Regions from separate parts of the Pelorhabdus rhamnosifermentans genome, predicted to be linked through region 2. Evidence: riboswitches for the same ligand, from Rfam matches in the RefSeq annotation. Region 2 holds a riboswitch; the other holds the start of a gene.
What was found. A riboswitch is a leader RNA that binds a small molecule or an ion and turns the genes downstream of it on or off. The one in region 2 is predicted to bind S-adenosylmethionine.
Positions count from the first base shown of each region.

Region 1: another riboswitch for S-adenosylmethionine. It lies ahead of Ga0466249_RS18205 (methionine ABC transporter ATP-binding protein); the one in region 2 lies ahead of metK (methionine adenosyltransferase).

Region 1 covers NZ_JAHGVE010000018.1:28,179-36,141, forward strand. Annotated here, with positions in the region: gene Ga0466249_RS18200 (methionine ABC transporter permease) at 1-231, opposite strand, end outside; gene Ga0466249_RS18205 (methionine ABC transporter ATP-binding protein) at 212-1,258, opposite strand; SAM riboswitch class I at 1,332-1,437, opposite strand; gene Ga0466249_RS18210 (YerC/YecD family TrpR-related protein) at 1,623-1,940, shown strand; gene hisZ (ATP phosphoribosyltransferase regulatory subunit) at 1,937-3,127, shown strand; gene Ga0466249_RS18220 (HDIG domain-containing metalloprotein) at 3,131-3,670, shown strand; gene Ga0466249_RS18225 (D-2-hydroxyacid dehydrogenase) at 3,667-4,608, opposite strand; gene hisG (ATP phosphoribosyltransferase) at 4,808-5,482, shown strand; gene hisD (histidinol dehydrogenase) at 5,470-6,813, shown strand; gene hisC (histidinol-phosphate transaminase) at 6,817-7,875, shown strand; gene hisB (imidazoleglycerol-phosphate dehydratase HisB) at 7,878-7,963, shown strand, end outside.
Region 2 covers NZ_JAHGVE010000004.1:82,449-90,411, reverse strand. Annotated here, with positions in the region: gene priA (primosomal protein N') at 1-924, opposite strand, end outside; gene Ga0466249_RS06515 (hypothetical protein) at 994-1,161, opposite strand; gene metK (methionine adenosyltransferase) at 1,274-2,461, opposite strand; SAM riboswitch class I at 2,530-2,636, opposite strand; gene coaBC (bifunctional phosphopantothenoylcysteine decarboxylase/phosphopantothenate--cysteine ligase CoaBC) at 2,683-3,888, opposite strand; gene rpoZ (DNA-directed RNA polymerase subunit omega) at 3,888-4,094, opposite strand; gene gmk (guanylate kinase) at 4,131-4,784, opposite strand; gene remA (extracellular matrix/biofilm regulator RemA) at 4,774-5,037, opposite strand; gene Ga0466249_RS06485 (YicC/YloC family endoribonuclease) at 5,081-5,965, opposite strand; gene Ga0466249_RS06480 (hypothetical protein) at 6,182-6,778, opposite strand; gene dapF (diaminopimelate epimerase) at 6,811-7,653, opposite strand; gene Ga0466249_RS27500 (cation-translocating P-type ATPase) at 7,706-7,963, opposite strand, start outside.

The DNA.
Region 1 (7,963 bases), on a different contig from region 2:
AGGAATAATGGCCACCATTAAAATGATAAATGGCACGGAACGTGTGGCATTGACAATGATGGCTAAAAATTTATTTAAGGCCGGCTTTTCAAGAATATGTCCTTTACTTGTTGTTACAAGTGTGACACCAAGGGGGATACCGATGAACGTAGCAATAAGTGCAGAAATCGTTACCATATAGATCGTTTGACCTAAGGCGGTTGTAAGTAAATTAACAATTTCTTGCGACATAACCAATCACCTCAATTCTTAAATCTTTGGCTTGTAAGAAGGTAAATGCTGCTTGAATTTTGGGCTGCTCGCCTGATAGCTCTAGAACAAGTGTACCATAGGGGGTACCATTAATATGATCAATGTTACCATAGAGGATGTTCGCTTCAACATTAAACTGACGAATGAGACTTGCAATGACGGGTTCATCTGCTGAGGTACCGAAAAAGGTTAATTTAATCAGCAAATTGTTGCTTGCTGTGGCGTCTTTGGTGATGACGCGATTACCAAGGAGTTCTTCGATATTATTTTTAGCCAGCGTATTAATGAAGTCTTGTGTTGTTGCTGATTGGGGGGTTGTGAAAATATCGAGTACAGGTCCTTCTTCAACAATCCGTCCATCTTCAATTACAGCGACTTTGTTGCAAATTTCTTTAATGACTTGCATTTCATGCGTTATGAGTACAATGGTTAACTGAAATTTTTTATTAATGTCCTTGAGTAAATTCAAAATGGAATGGGTTGTCTGAGGATCAAGGGCGGATGTGGCCTCATCACACAACAATACTTTGGGATGACTGGCTAAGGCCCGGGCGATACCCACGCGCTGTTTTTGTCCACCACTGAGCTGAGCAGGATAGTGATTCTGTTTGTCAGATAGTTCCACGAGTTCCAGAAGAGGTTGGATTTCCGCTTGAATTTCGGCTTTGCTTTTGCCAGCCAGTTCTAAGGGGAAGGCCACATTGTCAAAAACTGTTCGCGACGATAGCAAATTAAAGTGCTGGAAAATCATACTGATTTTTTTACGTGCTTCTCTGAGATCTTTTTCTTTTAAGTTCGACAGTGCTTGACCGTCAACGGTAACGGTTCCTGTTGTGGGCCGTTCAAGCATATTAATGCAGCGAATGAGCGTACTTTTGCCTGCACCACTTTTGCCGATAATACCAAAAATATCTCCTTTGGCCACATGAAGATTAATATCGGTTAAGGCCGGGACAGGGCCAGATGAGCCTTGATAAGTTTTTGAGATTTGCTGTAAAGTAATCAAAGTATCTTTCCTCCTTAATAAAAATAGAAAACCTCTTCCACATACAGAGGAAGAGGTCAAGTTGAAACCTTGTTCTTCATCTGCCAGGATTTTTCTCCTGTCGGAATTGGCACCGTTCGTTTACACGATGGTTGCCGTAGCTTCATTGGGCCAGTCCCTCAGCCAACTCTTGATGAAAGGATGTGAAGTTGTTAAGAAATATGATAGCAAAGAGTAAAAATCCTGTCAAGAAAAATTTTATTCAAGTAGTTTTGTTAAATTATTAATTTTATTAATTAAAGTGGGAAAGAATGAAAGCAATAAGAAGGAAGTTGATTCCTTTATAGCGAAATGATTTAAAAAAGCGAAAGAACGGAGGGATTCTATGTCAATCAATCCAAAATTACAAGACCCTCACACCGATCAATTATTTCGGGCTGTGTTGGCTATTGAAAATTTAGAAGAATGCTATCAGTTTTTTGAAGATATTTGTACCATTAGTGAACTAAAGGCCATGGCGCAGCGCTTGGAAGTGGCCAGAATGCTTAAAAATGGTACCATTTATGATGATATTGTGACTGAGACGGGGGCGAGTACAGCCACAATCAGCCGCGTAAAACGCTGCCTTTATTATGGGGCTGATGGTTACAAGATGATTTTGCCGAGGTTGGAAACAACAAAGAAAGAGGAGAAGCCTGAATGAAAAACAACCAATTTTTGCCGCAAATAGCTTATGGAACACGTGATTTCTTGCCACAGGAAGCGAAACGAAAAAGAGTGATTGAAAATCGTTTGGCTAATCTTTTCGCTGCCTGGGATTACGATGAAGTCATTACCCCGACTTTTGAATATTTGGAAACGGTCGCAGTGGCATCTGAAAGCACGGGTTATGCACAAAATATGTTTAAATTTTTTGACCAGACCAATCGGCTCCTCGTATTGCGTCCTGAGATGACGACACCGATTGCGCGTGTGGCGTCAACTCGTCTTCATGAAGTAGACCGTCCACTTCGCTTGTCTTATTTGGCCAGTGTTTTTCGCCAAGAGGAATACCAGGCAGGCAGGCAGTGTGAATTTCATCAGGCAGGTGTCGAACTTATGGGGGTTCCCGGCCCGGCAGCTGATGCAGAAGTCATTGCTTTGGCAGTAGAAACTATGGCCGCTTGCGGGTTGAAAGATTTTCAAATTAGTTTAGGACATATGCAGTTTATTAGCGGGCTCATGGAAGAAAGTCACTTATCAGTCATTGAGCGCCAGCAAATCAAACAGCTTCTGATGGCGCGGGATTTGGTGGCGCTAAAAGAGGCTGTGGCAGCCTCGGGCCTGTCGTCTGAAGCCCAACAGGTATTATTAGAACTGCCACTGCTGCATGGTAAGGAAGAACTGCTTGTAGCGGCCCGGAAGTTTGCTCAGCATGATGTTTCGCGGCAGGCTTTGGATGATCTTGCCCAGGTTTTTGAACTATTGAAAAATTATGGCGTGGCTGATCATGTGGAATTTGATCTTGGCATGATTCGCGATTTTGATTATTATACAGGAATTGTATTTGAAGGCTATACGCCGGGACTTGGGTTTCCTGTTTGCGGTGGTGGTCGTTATGATCAATTATTGGCTTCTTTTGGTGCCGATTCTCCTGCTACAGGTTTTGCCTTAGGAATGGAACGCATATTATTGGCTTTAGAACGGCAGCATATTGAACTGCCTATTGTTGAAAAAAGTCTCTATGTAGCTTGGACGGAAAATAAAGCTCAGGAGGCGATTCAAACGGCTACTGAGCTTCGAAAAAAGGGTGCGCGCGTGGCTTTGGCTTTTTTGCCGCAAAGTCGACAAGAAGCAGCAGAATTTGTTCGTGACAAAGGGTATGAAGAACTGATTTATTGTGGAGACTAAGCGATGTTTAAACGAGTAAAACAATTTTTGCGCGCCCTAACAGCCAAAATAGACCAAGCTGACGAAGACTTTCTGAGTCACTATTTAACAACAACTGAACAGGCGTTATTTCAACAAATGACCTTGCCTGATAGGCGTCATTCTTTGAATGTTGCCTATTGTGCACAGCAACTAATGAAGCCGATGATGCACAGTAAACAGAGGTTACTGGTGCGTTCGGCTTTGCTTCATGACATAGGGCGTGCCGAAAAGAATTTAAGCACAGCCATGAAGGTCATGGCTGTGCTTTTTTCAGCGGCTTTTCCGAACTTTTCGCGTCGTTGGTCCGAAACAAAAGGAACAAAGTATATAAAATATGACCTAGCAAATTTTCGCCAGGTCTTGTTTGTTTATTATCATCATGGTGAAATGGGTGCTTGCCGTTTACAAAAATTGGGCGCGGAGCCGGAAATTATTGAACTTGTTGCCAAGCATCATGATCTTCCAGCTGCCGATGATTCACCTGAACTCGTTATTTTACGTCAGGCTGATCAAATGAATTAATAGCCTTTGTATTTATCAATCACATTGTGCATATCTGTTTTTTCTATAAAGCGTGATAGATTGTCAGCAAATAGCTTCATGGCTCGATCCATATAATAAGGCGACATGGCTGCACTATGGGGTGTAATAATGACATTGGGCATTTCCCATAAGGGGCTTGTTTTTGGCAAAGGTTCATTCATAAATACATCCAGTCCGGCTCCCTGAATTTCTTCTGCTTGTAAGGCGGCAATGAGGTCTGCTTCTACTACAACATCCCCTCGGGCGATATTGATGAAGTAGGCCGTTTTTTTCATGGCAGTAAAGTGCTGCCGTTGAATATAGTTATGTGTTTCTGGCGTGAGCGGCAAAGCGACGACAACGACATCGGAGATGGCAAGCATGTCATCTAATTCAGCTGGATTATAGAGACGGTCAATAAAAATTTCTGCTGTCACTTCTCGTTTGGTTGCTACGACATTCATGCCAAAGGCTTTGGCTTTCTTGGCAACCTCCCGGCCAATACTTCCTAAACCGATAATGGCTAAGGTTTTTTCATACAGTTCATCTGTGTAAACACGTTTCCATACTTTGGCTTGCTGATTTTTAGCACATAAGTGCAGGCCACGCGTAAAGGAAAGAAGCAAGGCAAAGACATGCTCGGATACGGGAATTCCGTGAATGCCTTTCGAATTCGTTAAGATAATATGTTGATCAATGAGCGGGGCGATATTTAAGTTTTCCACGCCGGCACTTAAGGCATGAATCCATTTTAATTGTTTGGCCTTGGCAAAGAGATTTTCAATATGAGTAGACCCCCAGGCAACGAGAATATCTGTATCAGCAATATGTTGCTCAGCTTCTTTAAGTGTACAACTGACAATTTCGCTTGCAGGATCAACTCGTAACAGCTGATCCATATGGCGTGAGGATAGCTGATTGAGGACAAGAATTTTCAAGATGAGAACCTCCCTTTCAGGCTTCAGTTTGATCTATCTCAGATACTTCTACATAACAAGGTAAAAATCCTATGGAAATCATTTAAATAACTCTGCTTTTTATTGACGATCTTAGAAAATGATGTTATCATATTATTAATCTAATGCTTTAAAGAGATAAAGGATTGGCTATTTTACTTAAGAAATTATAGGAGGATTTATGACTTCCAGTGATATGGATTATTTAACAATTGCCTTACCCAAAGGTAAACTCTTTGATCACTCTGTACGGCGCTTAGCGGCGCTTGGCTACAGTGCTAAGGGACTTAGCGAAGATTCCCGAAAATTAGTGATTGCTAATGAAGAAAAAAAATTACGATTTATTATTACGAAGACAGCTGATTTGCCAACTTATGTAGAATACGGAGCGGCGGATATTGGTATTATCGGTAAAGATGTACTACTTGAAGAAAATCGCGATGTTTATGAACTGCTTGACTTAAAATTTGGCTTGTGCCGGTTAATGGCGGCTGTGCCTGAGCAATTTTTAAAGCCCAAGCTGAGTGATTATGCTCATATGCGTGTGGCAACCAAGTATCCTCATGTAGCGGAACGTTTTTTTCATGATATGGGGATTCAAATGGAATTTATTAAACTCAATGGCTCTATCGAACTGGCACCTATGGTTGGTCTTGCTGAGCTTATTGTGGATATTGTTGAAACAGGTCGTACGCTCAAAGAAAACAGGTTGATTGAGGTGGCGCAAATTGCTCCGGCTACAGCTCGGTTTATTGCTAATCGCGTGAGTTTTAAAATGAAATTTAATCGCATTCATCAATTAGTCGAAGATTTGAAGGTCTTGACAGAAAGTGAGGAATTGAAATGCTCAAAATAACGGATGTCAAGCAGTTTAGTGATGAAGAATTAAAACAGCTCATGACGAAGCCAAGTTTTGATCAGGTTGTACTTGGCGAAAAGGCTCAGGCAAGTATTCGGCGAAATTTTGGTCGTGATTTAACGGCGCTGCAGGTTGTGGATCAAATTGTTACGGCTGTCCGGCGTGATGGTGATGGCGCCCTGTTTCATTATACGCAGCTCATTGATGGAGTGACCATTACGAAAGAAACTTTTGAAGTATCTTCTGATGAGATGGACGAGGCTTTAGATAAGGCTGATAAAGCGGTTCTTGCTTCTATTGACAAGGCTGTACAAAATGTACGCGCTTTTCATGCTGAACAGCTGCCAAAGTCATGGATTACTTATCGTGAGCAAGGCAGTATATTAGGACAAAATGTTCGGCCTCTCGACTGTGTGGGTATCTATGTACCCGGTGGGACGGCATCTTATCCTTCCTCAGTCATTATGAATGCCGTGCCGGCTTCGGTGGCGGGTGTGAAGGAAATCATTATGACTGTGCCGCCAACAAAAGATGGCAAGGTTAATCCTTATGTTTTAGCAGCAGCCAAGGCAGCGGGTGTCAGCCGGATTTTCAAAATAGGTGGTGCTCAGGCGATTGCTGGTTTGGCTTTTGGAACAAAGTTACTGCCACGGGTGGATAAAATTACCGGTCCTGGCAACATTTTTGTTACGTTAGCTAAAAAAGCCGTTTATGGGTACTGTGATATTGATATGCTGGCAGGTCCGAGTGAGATACTTATTATTGCTGATCAAACAGCGAAGCCTGCCTATGTTGCTGCCGATTTACTTAGTCAGGCTGAACATGATCCTTTGGCTTCTAGTATTTTAATCACCGATTCGAGAAAATTAGCTGAAGACGTTTGTAAGGAAGTGACTATGCAATTAAGTAAGCTTTCCAGGCAAGAAATTGCACAAGCCGCGCTACAGAAAAACGGTAAAATCATTCTTGTCGGCCAATTGAAGGACGCTATCAAAATTGCTAATTTTGCAGCTCCGGAGCACTTGGAAATTTTGACTGCCCAGCCTTTTGAACTGTTGCCGTTTATTCGTCATGCCGGAGCAATTTTTCTTGGACCTTATTCGCCTGAACCTCTTGGCGACTATTTAGCTGGACCTAACCATATTTTGCCGACTGGCGGTACGGCACGATTTTATTCGGTGCTTAATGTTGATTCATTCATGAAAAAAACGAGTCTTATTGCTTATACGAAGCAGGGGTTGCGCTCTGTCAGTTCCGATGTCATTTGTCTGGCAACAGCTGAGGGCCTTGGGGCTCATGCCAATGCGATTCGTTTGAGGGAGGAGTAACTTATGACGATGATTATACGAGATAGTTTAGCCAATTTAGCGCCTTATCATGTAGAAGATGAGGTTTGGAATATTAAGCTGGATGCGAATGAAAAAACCAGTCCTTTGCCGCCGGTTGTAGCGGAGCAGATTGAAGCAGCGTTACAGAAGGTTTGTTTACAGCGATATCCAGCGTCAGATGAAAAACTTCGTCAACTTATTGCTTCAAGACTGGGTGTTACTGCAGAGCAGATCGCGCTTGGTTGTGGTTCCAGTGAGGTATTATTGGCTCTTTGTCAGGCTTTTGGCGGAGCAGGAAGAAAAATTGTTTTTCCTAGCCCTTCTTTTTCGATGTATGGTATTTATACGCAGATTACGGATAGTATCGTTTGTGCAGTGCCTTTAAATAAAGATTTTTCGCTGCCTGTCGATGATTTTATTGCAGCGGCTCAGGCGGCTTCGTTGGCGATTCTCTGTAATCCCAATAATCCAACAGGTAATATTCTTGGCAGGGAATCCATTGAAAAAGTTCTGTCTTCTCTTACGTGTCCGGTTATTGTTGATGAAGCCTATGTGGAATTTTACGGTCCGTCGACAGTGGAATTGCTGACAAAATATCCGCAGCTCATTGTGGCGCGGACTTTTTCCAAGGCCTATGGACTAGCTGCAACGCGTGTTGGTTATATGGTGGCATCACCAAAGCTTATTGAGCTTATCAATAAAGTACTACTTCCTTATCATGTCAACGCCTTGTCACTTGCGGCAGCCGAAGTGGTGTGCCAGAATCAGGAGTTGTTTGAGGATTCTATTCAAGCCACTATGCGTGAGCGGGAACGTTTGAGTGTGAGGCTTGCGACTCTGGCAGGTATGACTGTTTATCCATCACAGACGAATTTTATTATGATTCGCTTGAAACAGGCCGCACAGCTTGCCGAAAGTCTGGCAAATCAGGGAACGGCTATTCGTAGTTTTGCCGGGGCCCCGGGACTTGAGGGCTGTTTGCGCATTACCGTCGGAACGCAAGAAGAAAATGATACACTCTTTAAGCAAATTGAAAAATTTTTAAAGTGTGAGGTGAAATAAAGATGCGAGAGGCTGCAGTGACACGAAAAACAGCTGAAACAGATATTGCCGCAACGTTAATTCTCGATGGGCAGGGGCAGGCAACGAT
Region 2 (7,963 bases):
GACTTCTGTTTTGCCGCTACCTGTCACACCATGCAGTAAAAAGGTTTTGAACTTTCCAGCCTGAATTGTCGGAATAATTTTTTCAAGAACAGCTTGCTGCTCAACTGTATAACAAGGTGGCGCAGCATCTTGCTGTGGCTTATGATAACTATTCCGTAAAACTTGGATTTCCTGCATCTCAATCAGTCCGGCTTGGACAAGCTTTTTGGCTGTAGCCAGTTGAATACCTTGCTGTTTCAATTCTTTCCATGAATAGCTATGCGCTTTAAGTAGCGTGAGAAGTTTTTGCTGCGCTGGTTTATGAGACAAGTCAACATCCTGAAGTTTGTCCAGGTCTAAACAAAGAGTAACTACCTTTTCCGTTTTAATTGAGGCCTTTTTGACTGTAAGAATTTTCACAGACACTAATCCTTTATCAATAAGCCCCTTTATGGCATTCCCTTTGCCTATCCCCTGTCGCTCCAAGTCTTTTTGAGTCACAAATTTCTGGCTGGCAATAAGCTGAAAAAGCTTTTGTTGTTCATCACCCAGTTCAGTTAGCAGCATAGATCTCTCTGAATCAGATAACTTTTCATTCAAAACATAGCCTGATTTGGATGTAATACCACTTTTACCCGGAATAAAGAGACGTAAAGCATCCGATAAGGAACATAAATAATAATCAGCAATAGCATGAGCTGTTGCAATCATGGCAGAATCAAACCAAGGGCTTTCATCTAAAGAGGATAAAATGAATTTTAACGAATCATGCTCTACTACCGTATCCTTAACATCCAAGACAAAACCCTCAACCCGCCTAGGTCCAAAGGGCACAACAACACGACACCCCACTGTCACCTTGAGATGTCCCGGAATTAAATAGGTAAAAGCCTTGTCAAGTGACTTTGCTGTAATATTCACAAATACTTCGGCTACCTTCGTCATACTTTCACCACTCAATAAAAAGTAAGGAGACTAAAAATAGCCTCCTTACTTAAAATAAATTACTTATTTTTATTTCGCCAAAAAATCATCGATCCCTGCTAAAAACTCCGTTTTGTCTGAAAAGCAGTTTGCATCTTGTTCATCAGGCAACCAATCATCATAACCTGTATCCATGGGAGATCGTTTGAAAAAACGCCTTATCTTGTGATTTCGTGGTGACGAAAAACGAACTTTCATGTTATCATCTCCTGTCAACAATAAGCAATTTTTACTACTCTTCGTACTTCAAAATCAATCATAAACGTGTTATTAGTATGACCGCACAAGAAGTTTTCTATCGAAAAAAAGTTTACAAACCTGCTTCCTGCCGAAGAATAGCCGCTTTATCTGTCTTCTCCCAAGGCAGATTTAGATCATTGCGACCAAAATGTCCATAAGCTGCTGTCTGACGATAAATAGGACGGCGCAAATCAAGCATTTTAATAATTCCTGCTGGACGCAAATCAAAATGTTTCTTCACAAGCGCTACAATAACAGCATCATCCACTTTACCTGTATCAAATGTTTCAACTAAAATAGAAACAGGCTGAGCAACACCAATGGCATAAGCAAGCTGAATTTCGCATTTATCAGCCAAACCACCTGCCACAATATTTTTAGCCACATAACGAGCAGCATAAGCACCACTGCGGTCTACCTTCGTTGGATCCTTGCCTGAAAAAGCACCGCCGCCATGACGAGCCATCCCGCCATAAGTATCAACAATAATTTTCCGGCCTGTCAGCCCACAATCCCCCTGAGGCCCCCCCACAACAAAACGGCCTGTTGGATTAATATAATATTTCGTATCATTATCAAGTAATTCACTCGGAACAATCGGTTTAATCACATGAGCAACAAGATCTTCCTCAATCGTTTTTAAGTCCACTTCAGGTCCGTGCTGAGTCGAAATAACAATGGTATCAATCCGTTTTGGCTTGCCATCAACATATTCCACAGTAACCTGTGTTTTACCATCCGGACGCAAATAAGGCAATTTATTTGACTTTCTTACCGATGATAACTGAAGAGAAAGTTTATGAGCCAAAGAAATCGGCAAAGGCATGAAATCATCTGTTTCATTTGTTGCATAACCAAACATCATGCCTTGGTCTCCTGCCCCAATAGCATCGATCTCCATTTCACCTTTTTTAGCTTCCAGGGCTTTATCAACTCCCATCGCAATATCGGCTGATTGCTCATCAATGGAAATTAACACGCCGCACGTGTCACCGTCAAACCCAAATTTTGCCCGCGTATAACCAATATCTTTAATTGTATTGCGCACAATTTTCGGTATATCGACATAACAATTTGTTGTAATTTCGCCAGCCACATGAACCTGCCCTGTTGTAATAAGAGTCTCACAAGCCACTCTGGCAAAGGGGTCCTGCCCAATTAAAGCATCTAAAATACTATCCGATATTTGATCAGCTATCTTATCGGGATGTCCTTCAGTAACTGATTCAGATGTAAAAAACTGCTGTCTATTTGCCATAATAAATCCCTCCTAAATCATCATTTGCATAACAAAAAGCTCCCACAACAAGGGGAGCGATTATTTCTCTCCCATCTCGCAAGAATCTCTCGCCGGAATTGGCACCGTTTTAGCCTAAACTAAATGGTTGCCGCAGTATCATCGGGCCAGTCCCTCCACCATCTCTTGATGAGTCGATATGTATTTTACCAATAAAATTGTATAGCAAATACCCAAAAAAATCAAGTCCTATTTGTAACTAATTCGCGAATATAGTCGAGAATACAACAAGCAAGCTTCTCCTTCGGCATTTGCGGCAAATCAACGATTTTTCCATCCCGAAAAAGAAGTTTGGCAATATTCGTGTCGACATTAAATCCAGCGCCAGGCGCTGTAACATCATTGGCCACAATCATATCTAAATTTTTCTCGTTCAATTTTTTCTTTGCATAATTCACAACATTTTGTGTCTCAGCAGCAAAACCAACAAGAAGCTGTCTTTCTTTAATTTGACCCAATTCCCGCAAAATATCCGGATTTTTTGTTAATTTTAAAATAAGCGTATCATCATTCTTTTTGATTTTTTGCATCTCAGCAACTTCAGGACGATAATCAGCCACAGCGGCCGCTTTCACAACAATATCACAGGAAAAAAAATTCTTCAGCACTTCCTCGCGCATTTCAGCAGCACTTTCCACTTTAACCACCGTAACATTCGGCGGATGGGAAAGTCCTGTTGCACCTGAAACAAGAATCACCTTTGCCCCGCGGCGTGCGGCTTGTGCTGCAATGGCGTAACCCATTTTCCCGCTTGAACGATTGCCGATATAACGGACAGGGTCAATGGCTTCCCTTGTACCGCCTGCTGTGACTAATAAATTTTTTCCTGCAAAATCATTCTCAGCAGCAACATGGTCGACGACAAAATTCACGATATCACAAGGATCTGGCAAACGCCCCACACCTTCAGTACCGCAAGCGAGTAGCCCGCGCGCAGGTTCTATAAACTGATAACCAAGCAATGTAAGTTCCTGGATATTTTTTTGCACAATCGGATTGCAATACATCTGTGTGTTCATGGCTGGTGCAAAAATCACCGGCGCTTTCGTCGCCATCACTGTCGTTGAAAGCATATCATCAGCAATACCATTCGCTATTTTCCCAATGATATTTGCTGTCGCCGGTGCAACTAAAAAGACATCAGCCATGGTTGCCAAAGCAATATGCTCAACATTCCACTGTTTCATTTCTCCCCACATGCTGACAACAACCGGGTTGGCACTCATTTCCTGGAAAGTCAGCGGCGTAACAAAACGAGCTGCCGATTCCGTCATAATAACATGAACAATAGCACCCATTTTACGTAATCTACTGACAATATCCACTGCCTTATAAACAGCGATCCCACCAGTCACTCCAAGGACAACCTGTTTACCTGCAAGTGACACTATTTTATGCCTGCTTTCGTGCGTTCATAACCAATCTTTGATTGAGCAATTTCTTCTAAAGCCATCGTTACAGGCTTACTTGATCTACATTCAACAAGTTGTTCCTCACCGTCCATAAGCTGGCGGGCCCGTTTGGCAGCAAGCACAACTAAAGTATATTTACTGTCTACCTTATTCACTAATCTATCTAATGATGGATAAATCATTAGAAATCCCCTCCTGCAGTAACCATTAATTTTTAACTATTTTTCATTTACAAGACTGCCGCATGTACAAATTTGTTCAATTACAGCCGTGTTACGAGAAATGCGACAATGTTCCGCTTCAATAATTGATTTTACCTGACTAACTGCTGTTTCAACAATATCATTGACAACAACATAATGATACTCCTTGGCACAAGTAAGTTCTTGCTTAACACAGCCCAACCGTTTTCTAATTACACTTTCGCTATCTGTTCCCCTTGTTACAATTCGATGTTCCAGTTCATCAAAAGAAGGTGGCAAAATGTAGATAAAGACCCCTTGTGGAAAAGAATGCTTGACTTTCATAGCCCCTTGAATATCAATTTCCAGTATCACATCATGTCCCGCCGCAAGCTCTTCTTCCACATAACGGCGCGGAGTTCCATAATAGTTTCCATAAACTTCGGCCCATTCTAATAACTCATTTTTGTTACGCATTTCTTGAAATCTCTCTTCAGAAAGGAACCAATAATTCACACCATGTTCTTCGCCCGCGCGTTTGGCACGTGTCGTAACGGAAATAGAATAATGAATCGCAGGAGAGGAACGCAATAAAGCTTTGCAAATCGTTCCTTTGCCAGCTCCAGATGGACCGGAAATTACGAGCAGAGCTCCCTGGCGTCGTAATTTTCTGCCGTCTTTATTCTTCATCGTCACTCGTATCCCTACTTGCTAGACGATGAGCTACCGTTTCAGGCTGTACAGCAGATAAAATGACATGATCACTATCGACAATAATAACGGCACGCGTCCGACGACCATATGTAGCATCAATTAGCATCCCTCGATCACGCGCTTCTTGAATAATTCGTTTTATTGGTGCAGACTCAGGACTGACAATGGATATAATGCGATTTGCTGATACAATATTGCCAAAACCAATATTAATAAGTTTAATTTCCATGCTTCCATTCCCCCTGTTTTCTTTCTAGTAATTCCGCTTCTCACTACTCTATATTTTGGATTTGCTCGCGAACCTTCTCAATTTCGCTTTTCATGGCCACAGTAAGCGTCGCAATGTGAAAATCATTGGCTTTTGATGCAATTGTATTTGTTTCACGATTAAATTCCTGCACCAAGAAATCCAATTTGCGTCCCACTGCCTCACTACTATCTAAGATGCTCGTAAACTGATCAAAGTGGCTTTTTAGCCGCACAATCTCTTCTGTAATAGAAATGCGATCTGCAAACAAAGCGGCTTCTTGCAGCAAACGACCTTCATCAGGCGCAGCCTGAACTGATTGCAATAGCTCCGTCATGCGTTCTGTAATCTTTTGCCGATATTCCTCAACAACTAGTGGCGCCCGTTCTTCAATCTGCGCTAAAAGTTTACGCATACCAGCAATACGTTTAGCAAAGTCTTGTTCTATATTATTGCCTTCTGCTACACGCATACTCATTAAATGTTCAAGAGCCACTCCGATAGCAGAAGACAATTTTGGCCACAACAAAGTAACATCTTCACATACTTCCTCTACCTTCAATACATCAGGATAACGAGCAATTTGACTAACTGATTCATTATATCCTGTATCAAACAATTCAGCAAGCTCATTCACTGCCTTATGGTAAGCCATTGCCAGTTCCTTGTCAACTCTGACCAAACGTTTGGACTCACTATAGGTATCAACAGAAATAAAAACATCAATACGACCACGCGTCAAACTTACCGCGACTTGCCGACGTATTTTATCTTCGAGTGAAGCAAATGTTTTTGGCATGCGAATAACAATCTCATTATAACGATGATTTACTGCCTTAATTTCCACAACGAGTCGGTGATCTCGATCCAAGAATTCACCGCGTCCAAAACCAGTCATACTCTTGAGCACCTATCGCACCATCCTTTATATTCCTTATTATAGGCGGAAAAAATACAAATAATGCTAACTAACAGTTTCTATTTCGCTGTTTTTAGTATATTTCCTCTTTTTTAAACAACAGATGCCTAAATCGGCTATTAAGAGTAAACTATTACTACTAAAAATGCCAAACAACCTCTGTCTGATTTTCTATCGGGCAGAAGTTGTTTGGCTAGATGATCTTCTTTAGCGAATGAGCTTCATATTAAAATGAAAACGAACCTGCTTATCTTTAAATGCCACAACAAGTACAAGCGGACTATCGTAACGAATATCATCATCTACAAAATAATAATAACCCGAAAATAAATAAAACGATTTATCCTTTACAATTATCACAGGTTTGGTTTCTGTTTGCAGCTGAACCTGATAAACAAAAAAGCGGCTATTTTTTTGTTCAATCCATACAGATAAATCCGTGGGAATTATCGGCTCAGTTAAATATAACTGAATCATAAAGGTCAAAAATCCCGCATAGTCTTGCCAAATTTTCGTACCGTCTTGGAGCAAAACGGGAGCATTATTCAGCATTTTTGACCTGGCATCTGCCGCTACCACCAAAAAGGGCGTATAACAATAAGCCTGATTAGGAATAGGCCCAAACTGATCTGCCTGTTCTTCATTGGAACGCCAAGGGGCCAAAAAAGCCTCATTGGAAAGATTGATATTGTGAATACCATACAATTGCGCCTCATTCACGTGGTCATACAGGCTAGTAGCCGACGCTACTGAAAAAAATCCTATACTCAACAAAAAGAGAATCAGTACGCCAATTTTTTTCACATTCTCACACTCCTGAAAAATGCTTCACCTCATCAAGATAAATTTCCGAAATACTGACCAGAATAAACTTCTACAGCGGGGCCTGACATATAGACATGATTATTTTCGGCCCATTCCACAACTAAATCACCGCCATCTAGATGAACAAGGGCCTTCCGTTCCGTCTTGTCATTCAAGACAGCTGCCACAATAGTAGCACTCGTTCCTGTCCCGCAGGCAAGTGTCACAGCAGCACCCCGTTCCCATACACGCATACGCATTTCAGCTTTACTTAGAACCTGAACAAATTCTACATTGGTTTTTTTCGGAAACATGGGGTGCGTTTCAATTTGCGGCCCCACTTGTTCCAAATCAACGTCAGACATATTATCAACAAAAATCACACAATGAGGATTCCCCATCGAAACACACGTTCCCATAAATATTTGCTCTCCCACTGTAATCGGGATATTGACAGCTTGAGCATTGCCATCGCCTGTCACAGGAATAAGGCTTCGCGTCAAACGCGGTTCGCCCATATCTACCCGTACCGTCTCAATAACACCGTCTTTGATGATCAGCTCGGGAATAATTACACCTGCTAATGTTTCCAGCGTAATCTTAGTTTTTTTCGTCAAACCGTGTTCAAATACATACCGTGCCACACAGCGCGTCACATTGCCACACATCTCGGCTTCACTGCCATCTGAATTAAAGATGCGCATGCGAAAATCTTCCGTTTTCGATGGTAAAATAATGACAAAACCATCGGCACCAATGCCATAATGGCGATCACAAACCATAACAGCCGCCTTACTGTAATCAGCAACTTTTTCTTTTGTTCCATCAATCACTACAAAATCATTACCTTGACCATGAACCTTCGTAAATTGCATTAGTAAAACACTCCTTCATAAACAACGATAAAATTTGTACCCTTTTCTTATTTTACGTACGACTAAATACAGAGCGTGAAGCCGTCCGACGCCATAAAATTTTTTTCAATATAGTGAGTAAAAAAGTCCAGCCTGACACAATAAGCACAAGAGCCCAGTCAGTTGGAAGCAGCGGGACCGTAGCAAAAACATTCCGTAAAACAGGAATGTATAAAACAGCCAGTTGCATAAGGACGGAACAACTCACGGCCCCAATGAGATATTTATTGGTAAAAAAGCCAACATCCATAATGCTTGCCACCTCAGAGCG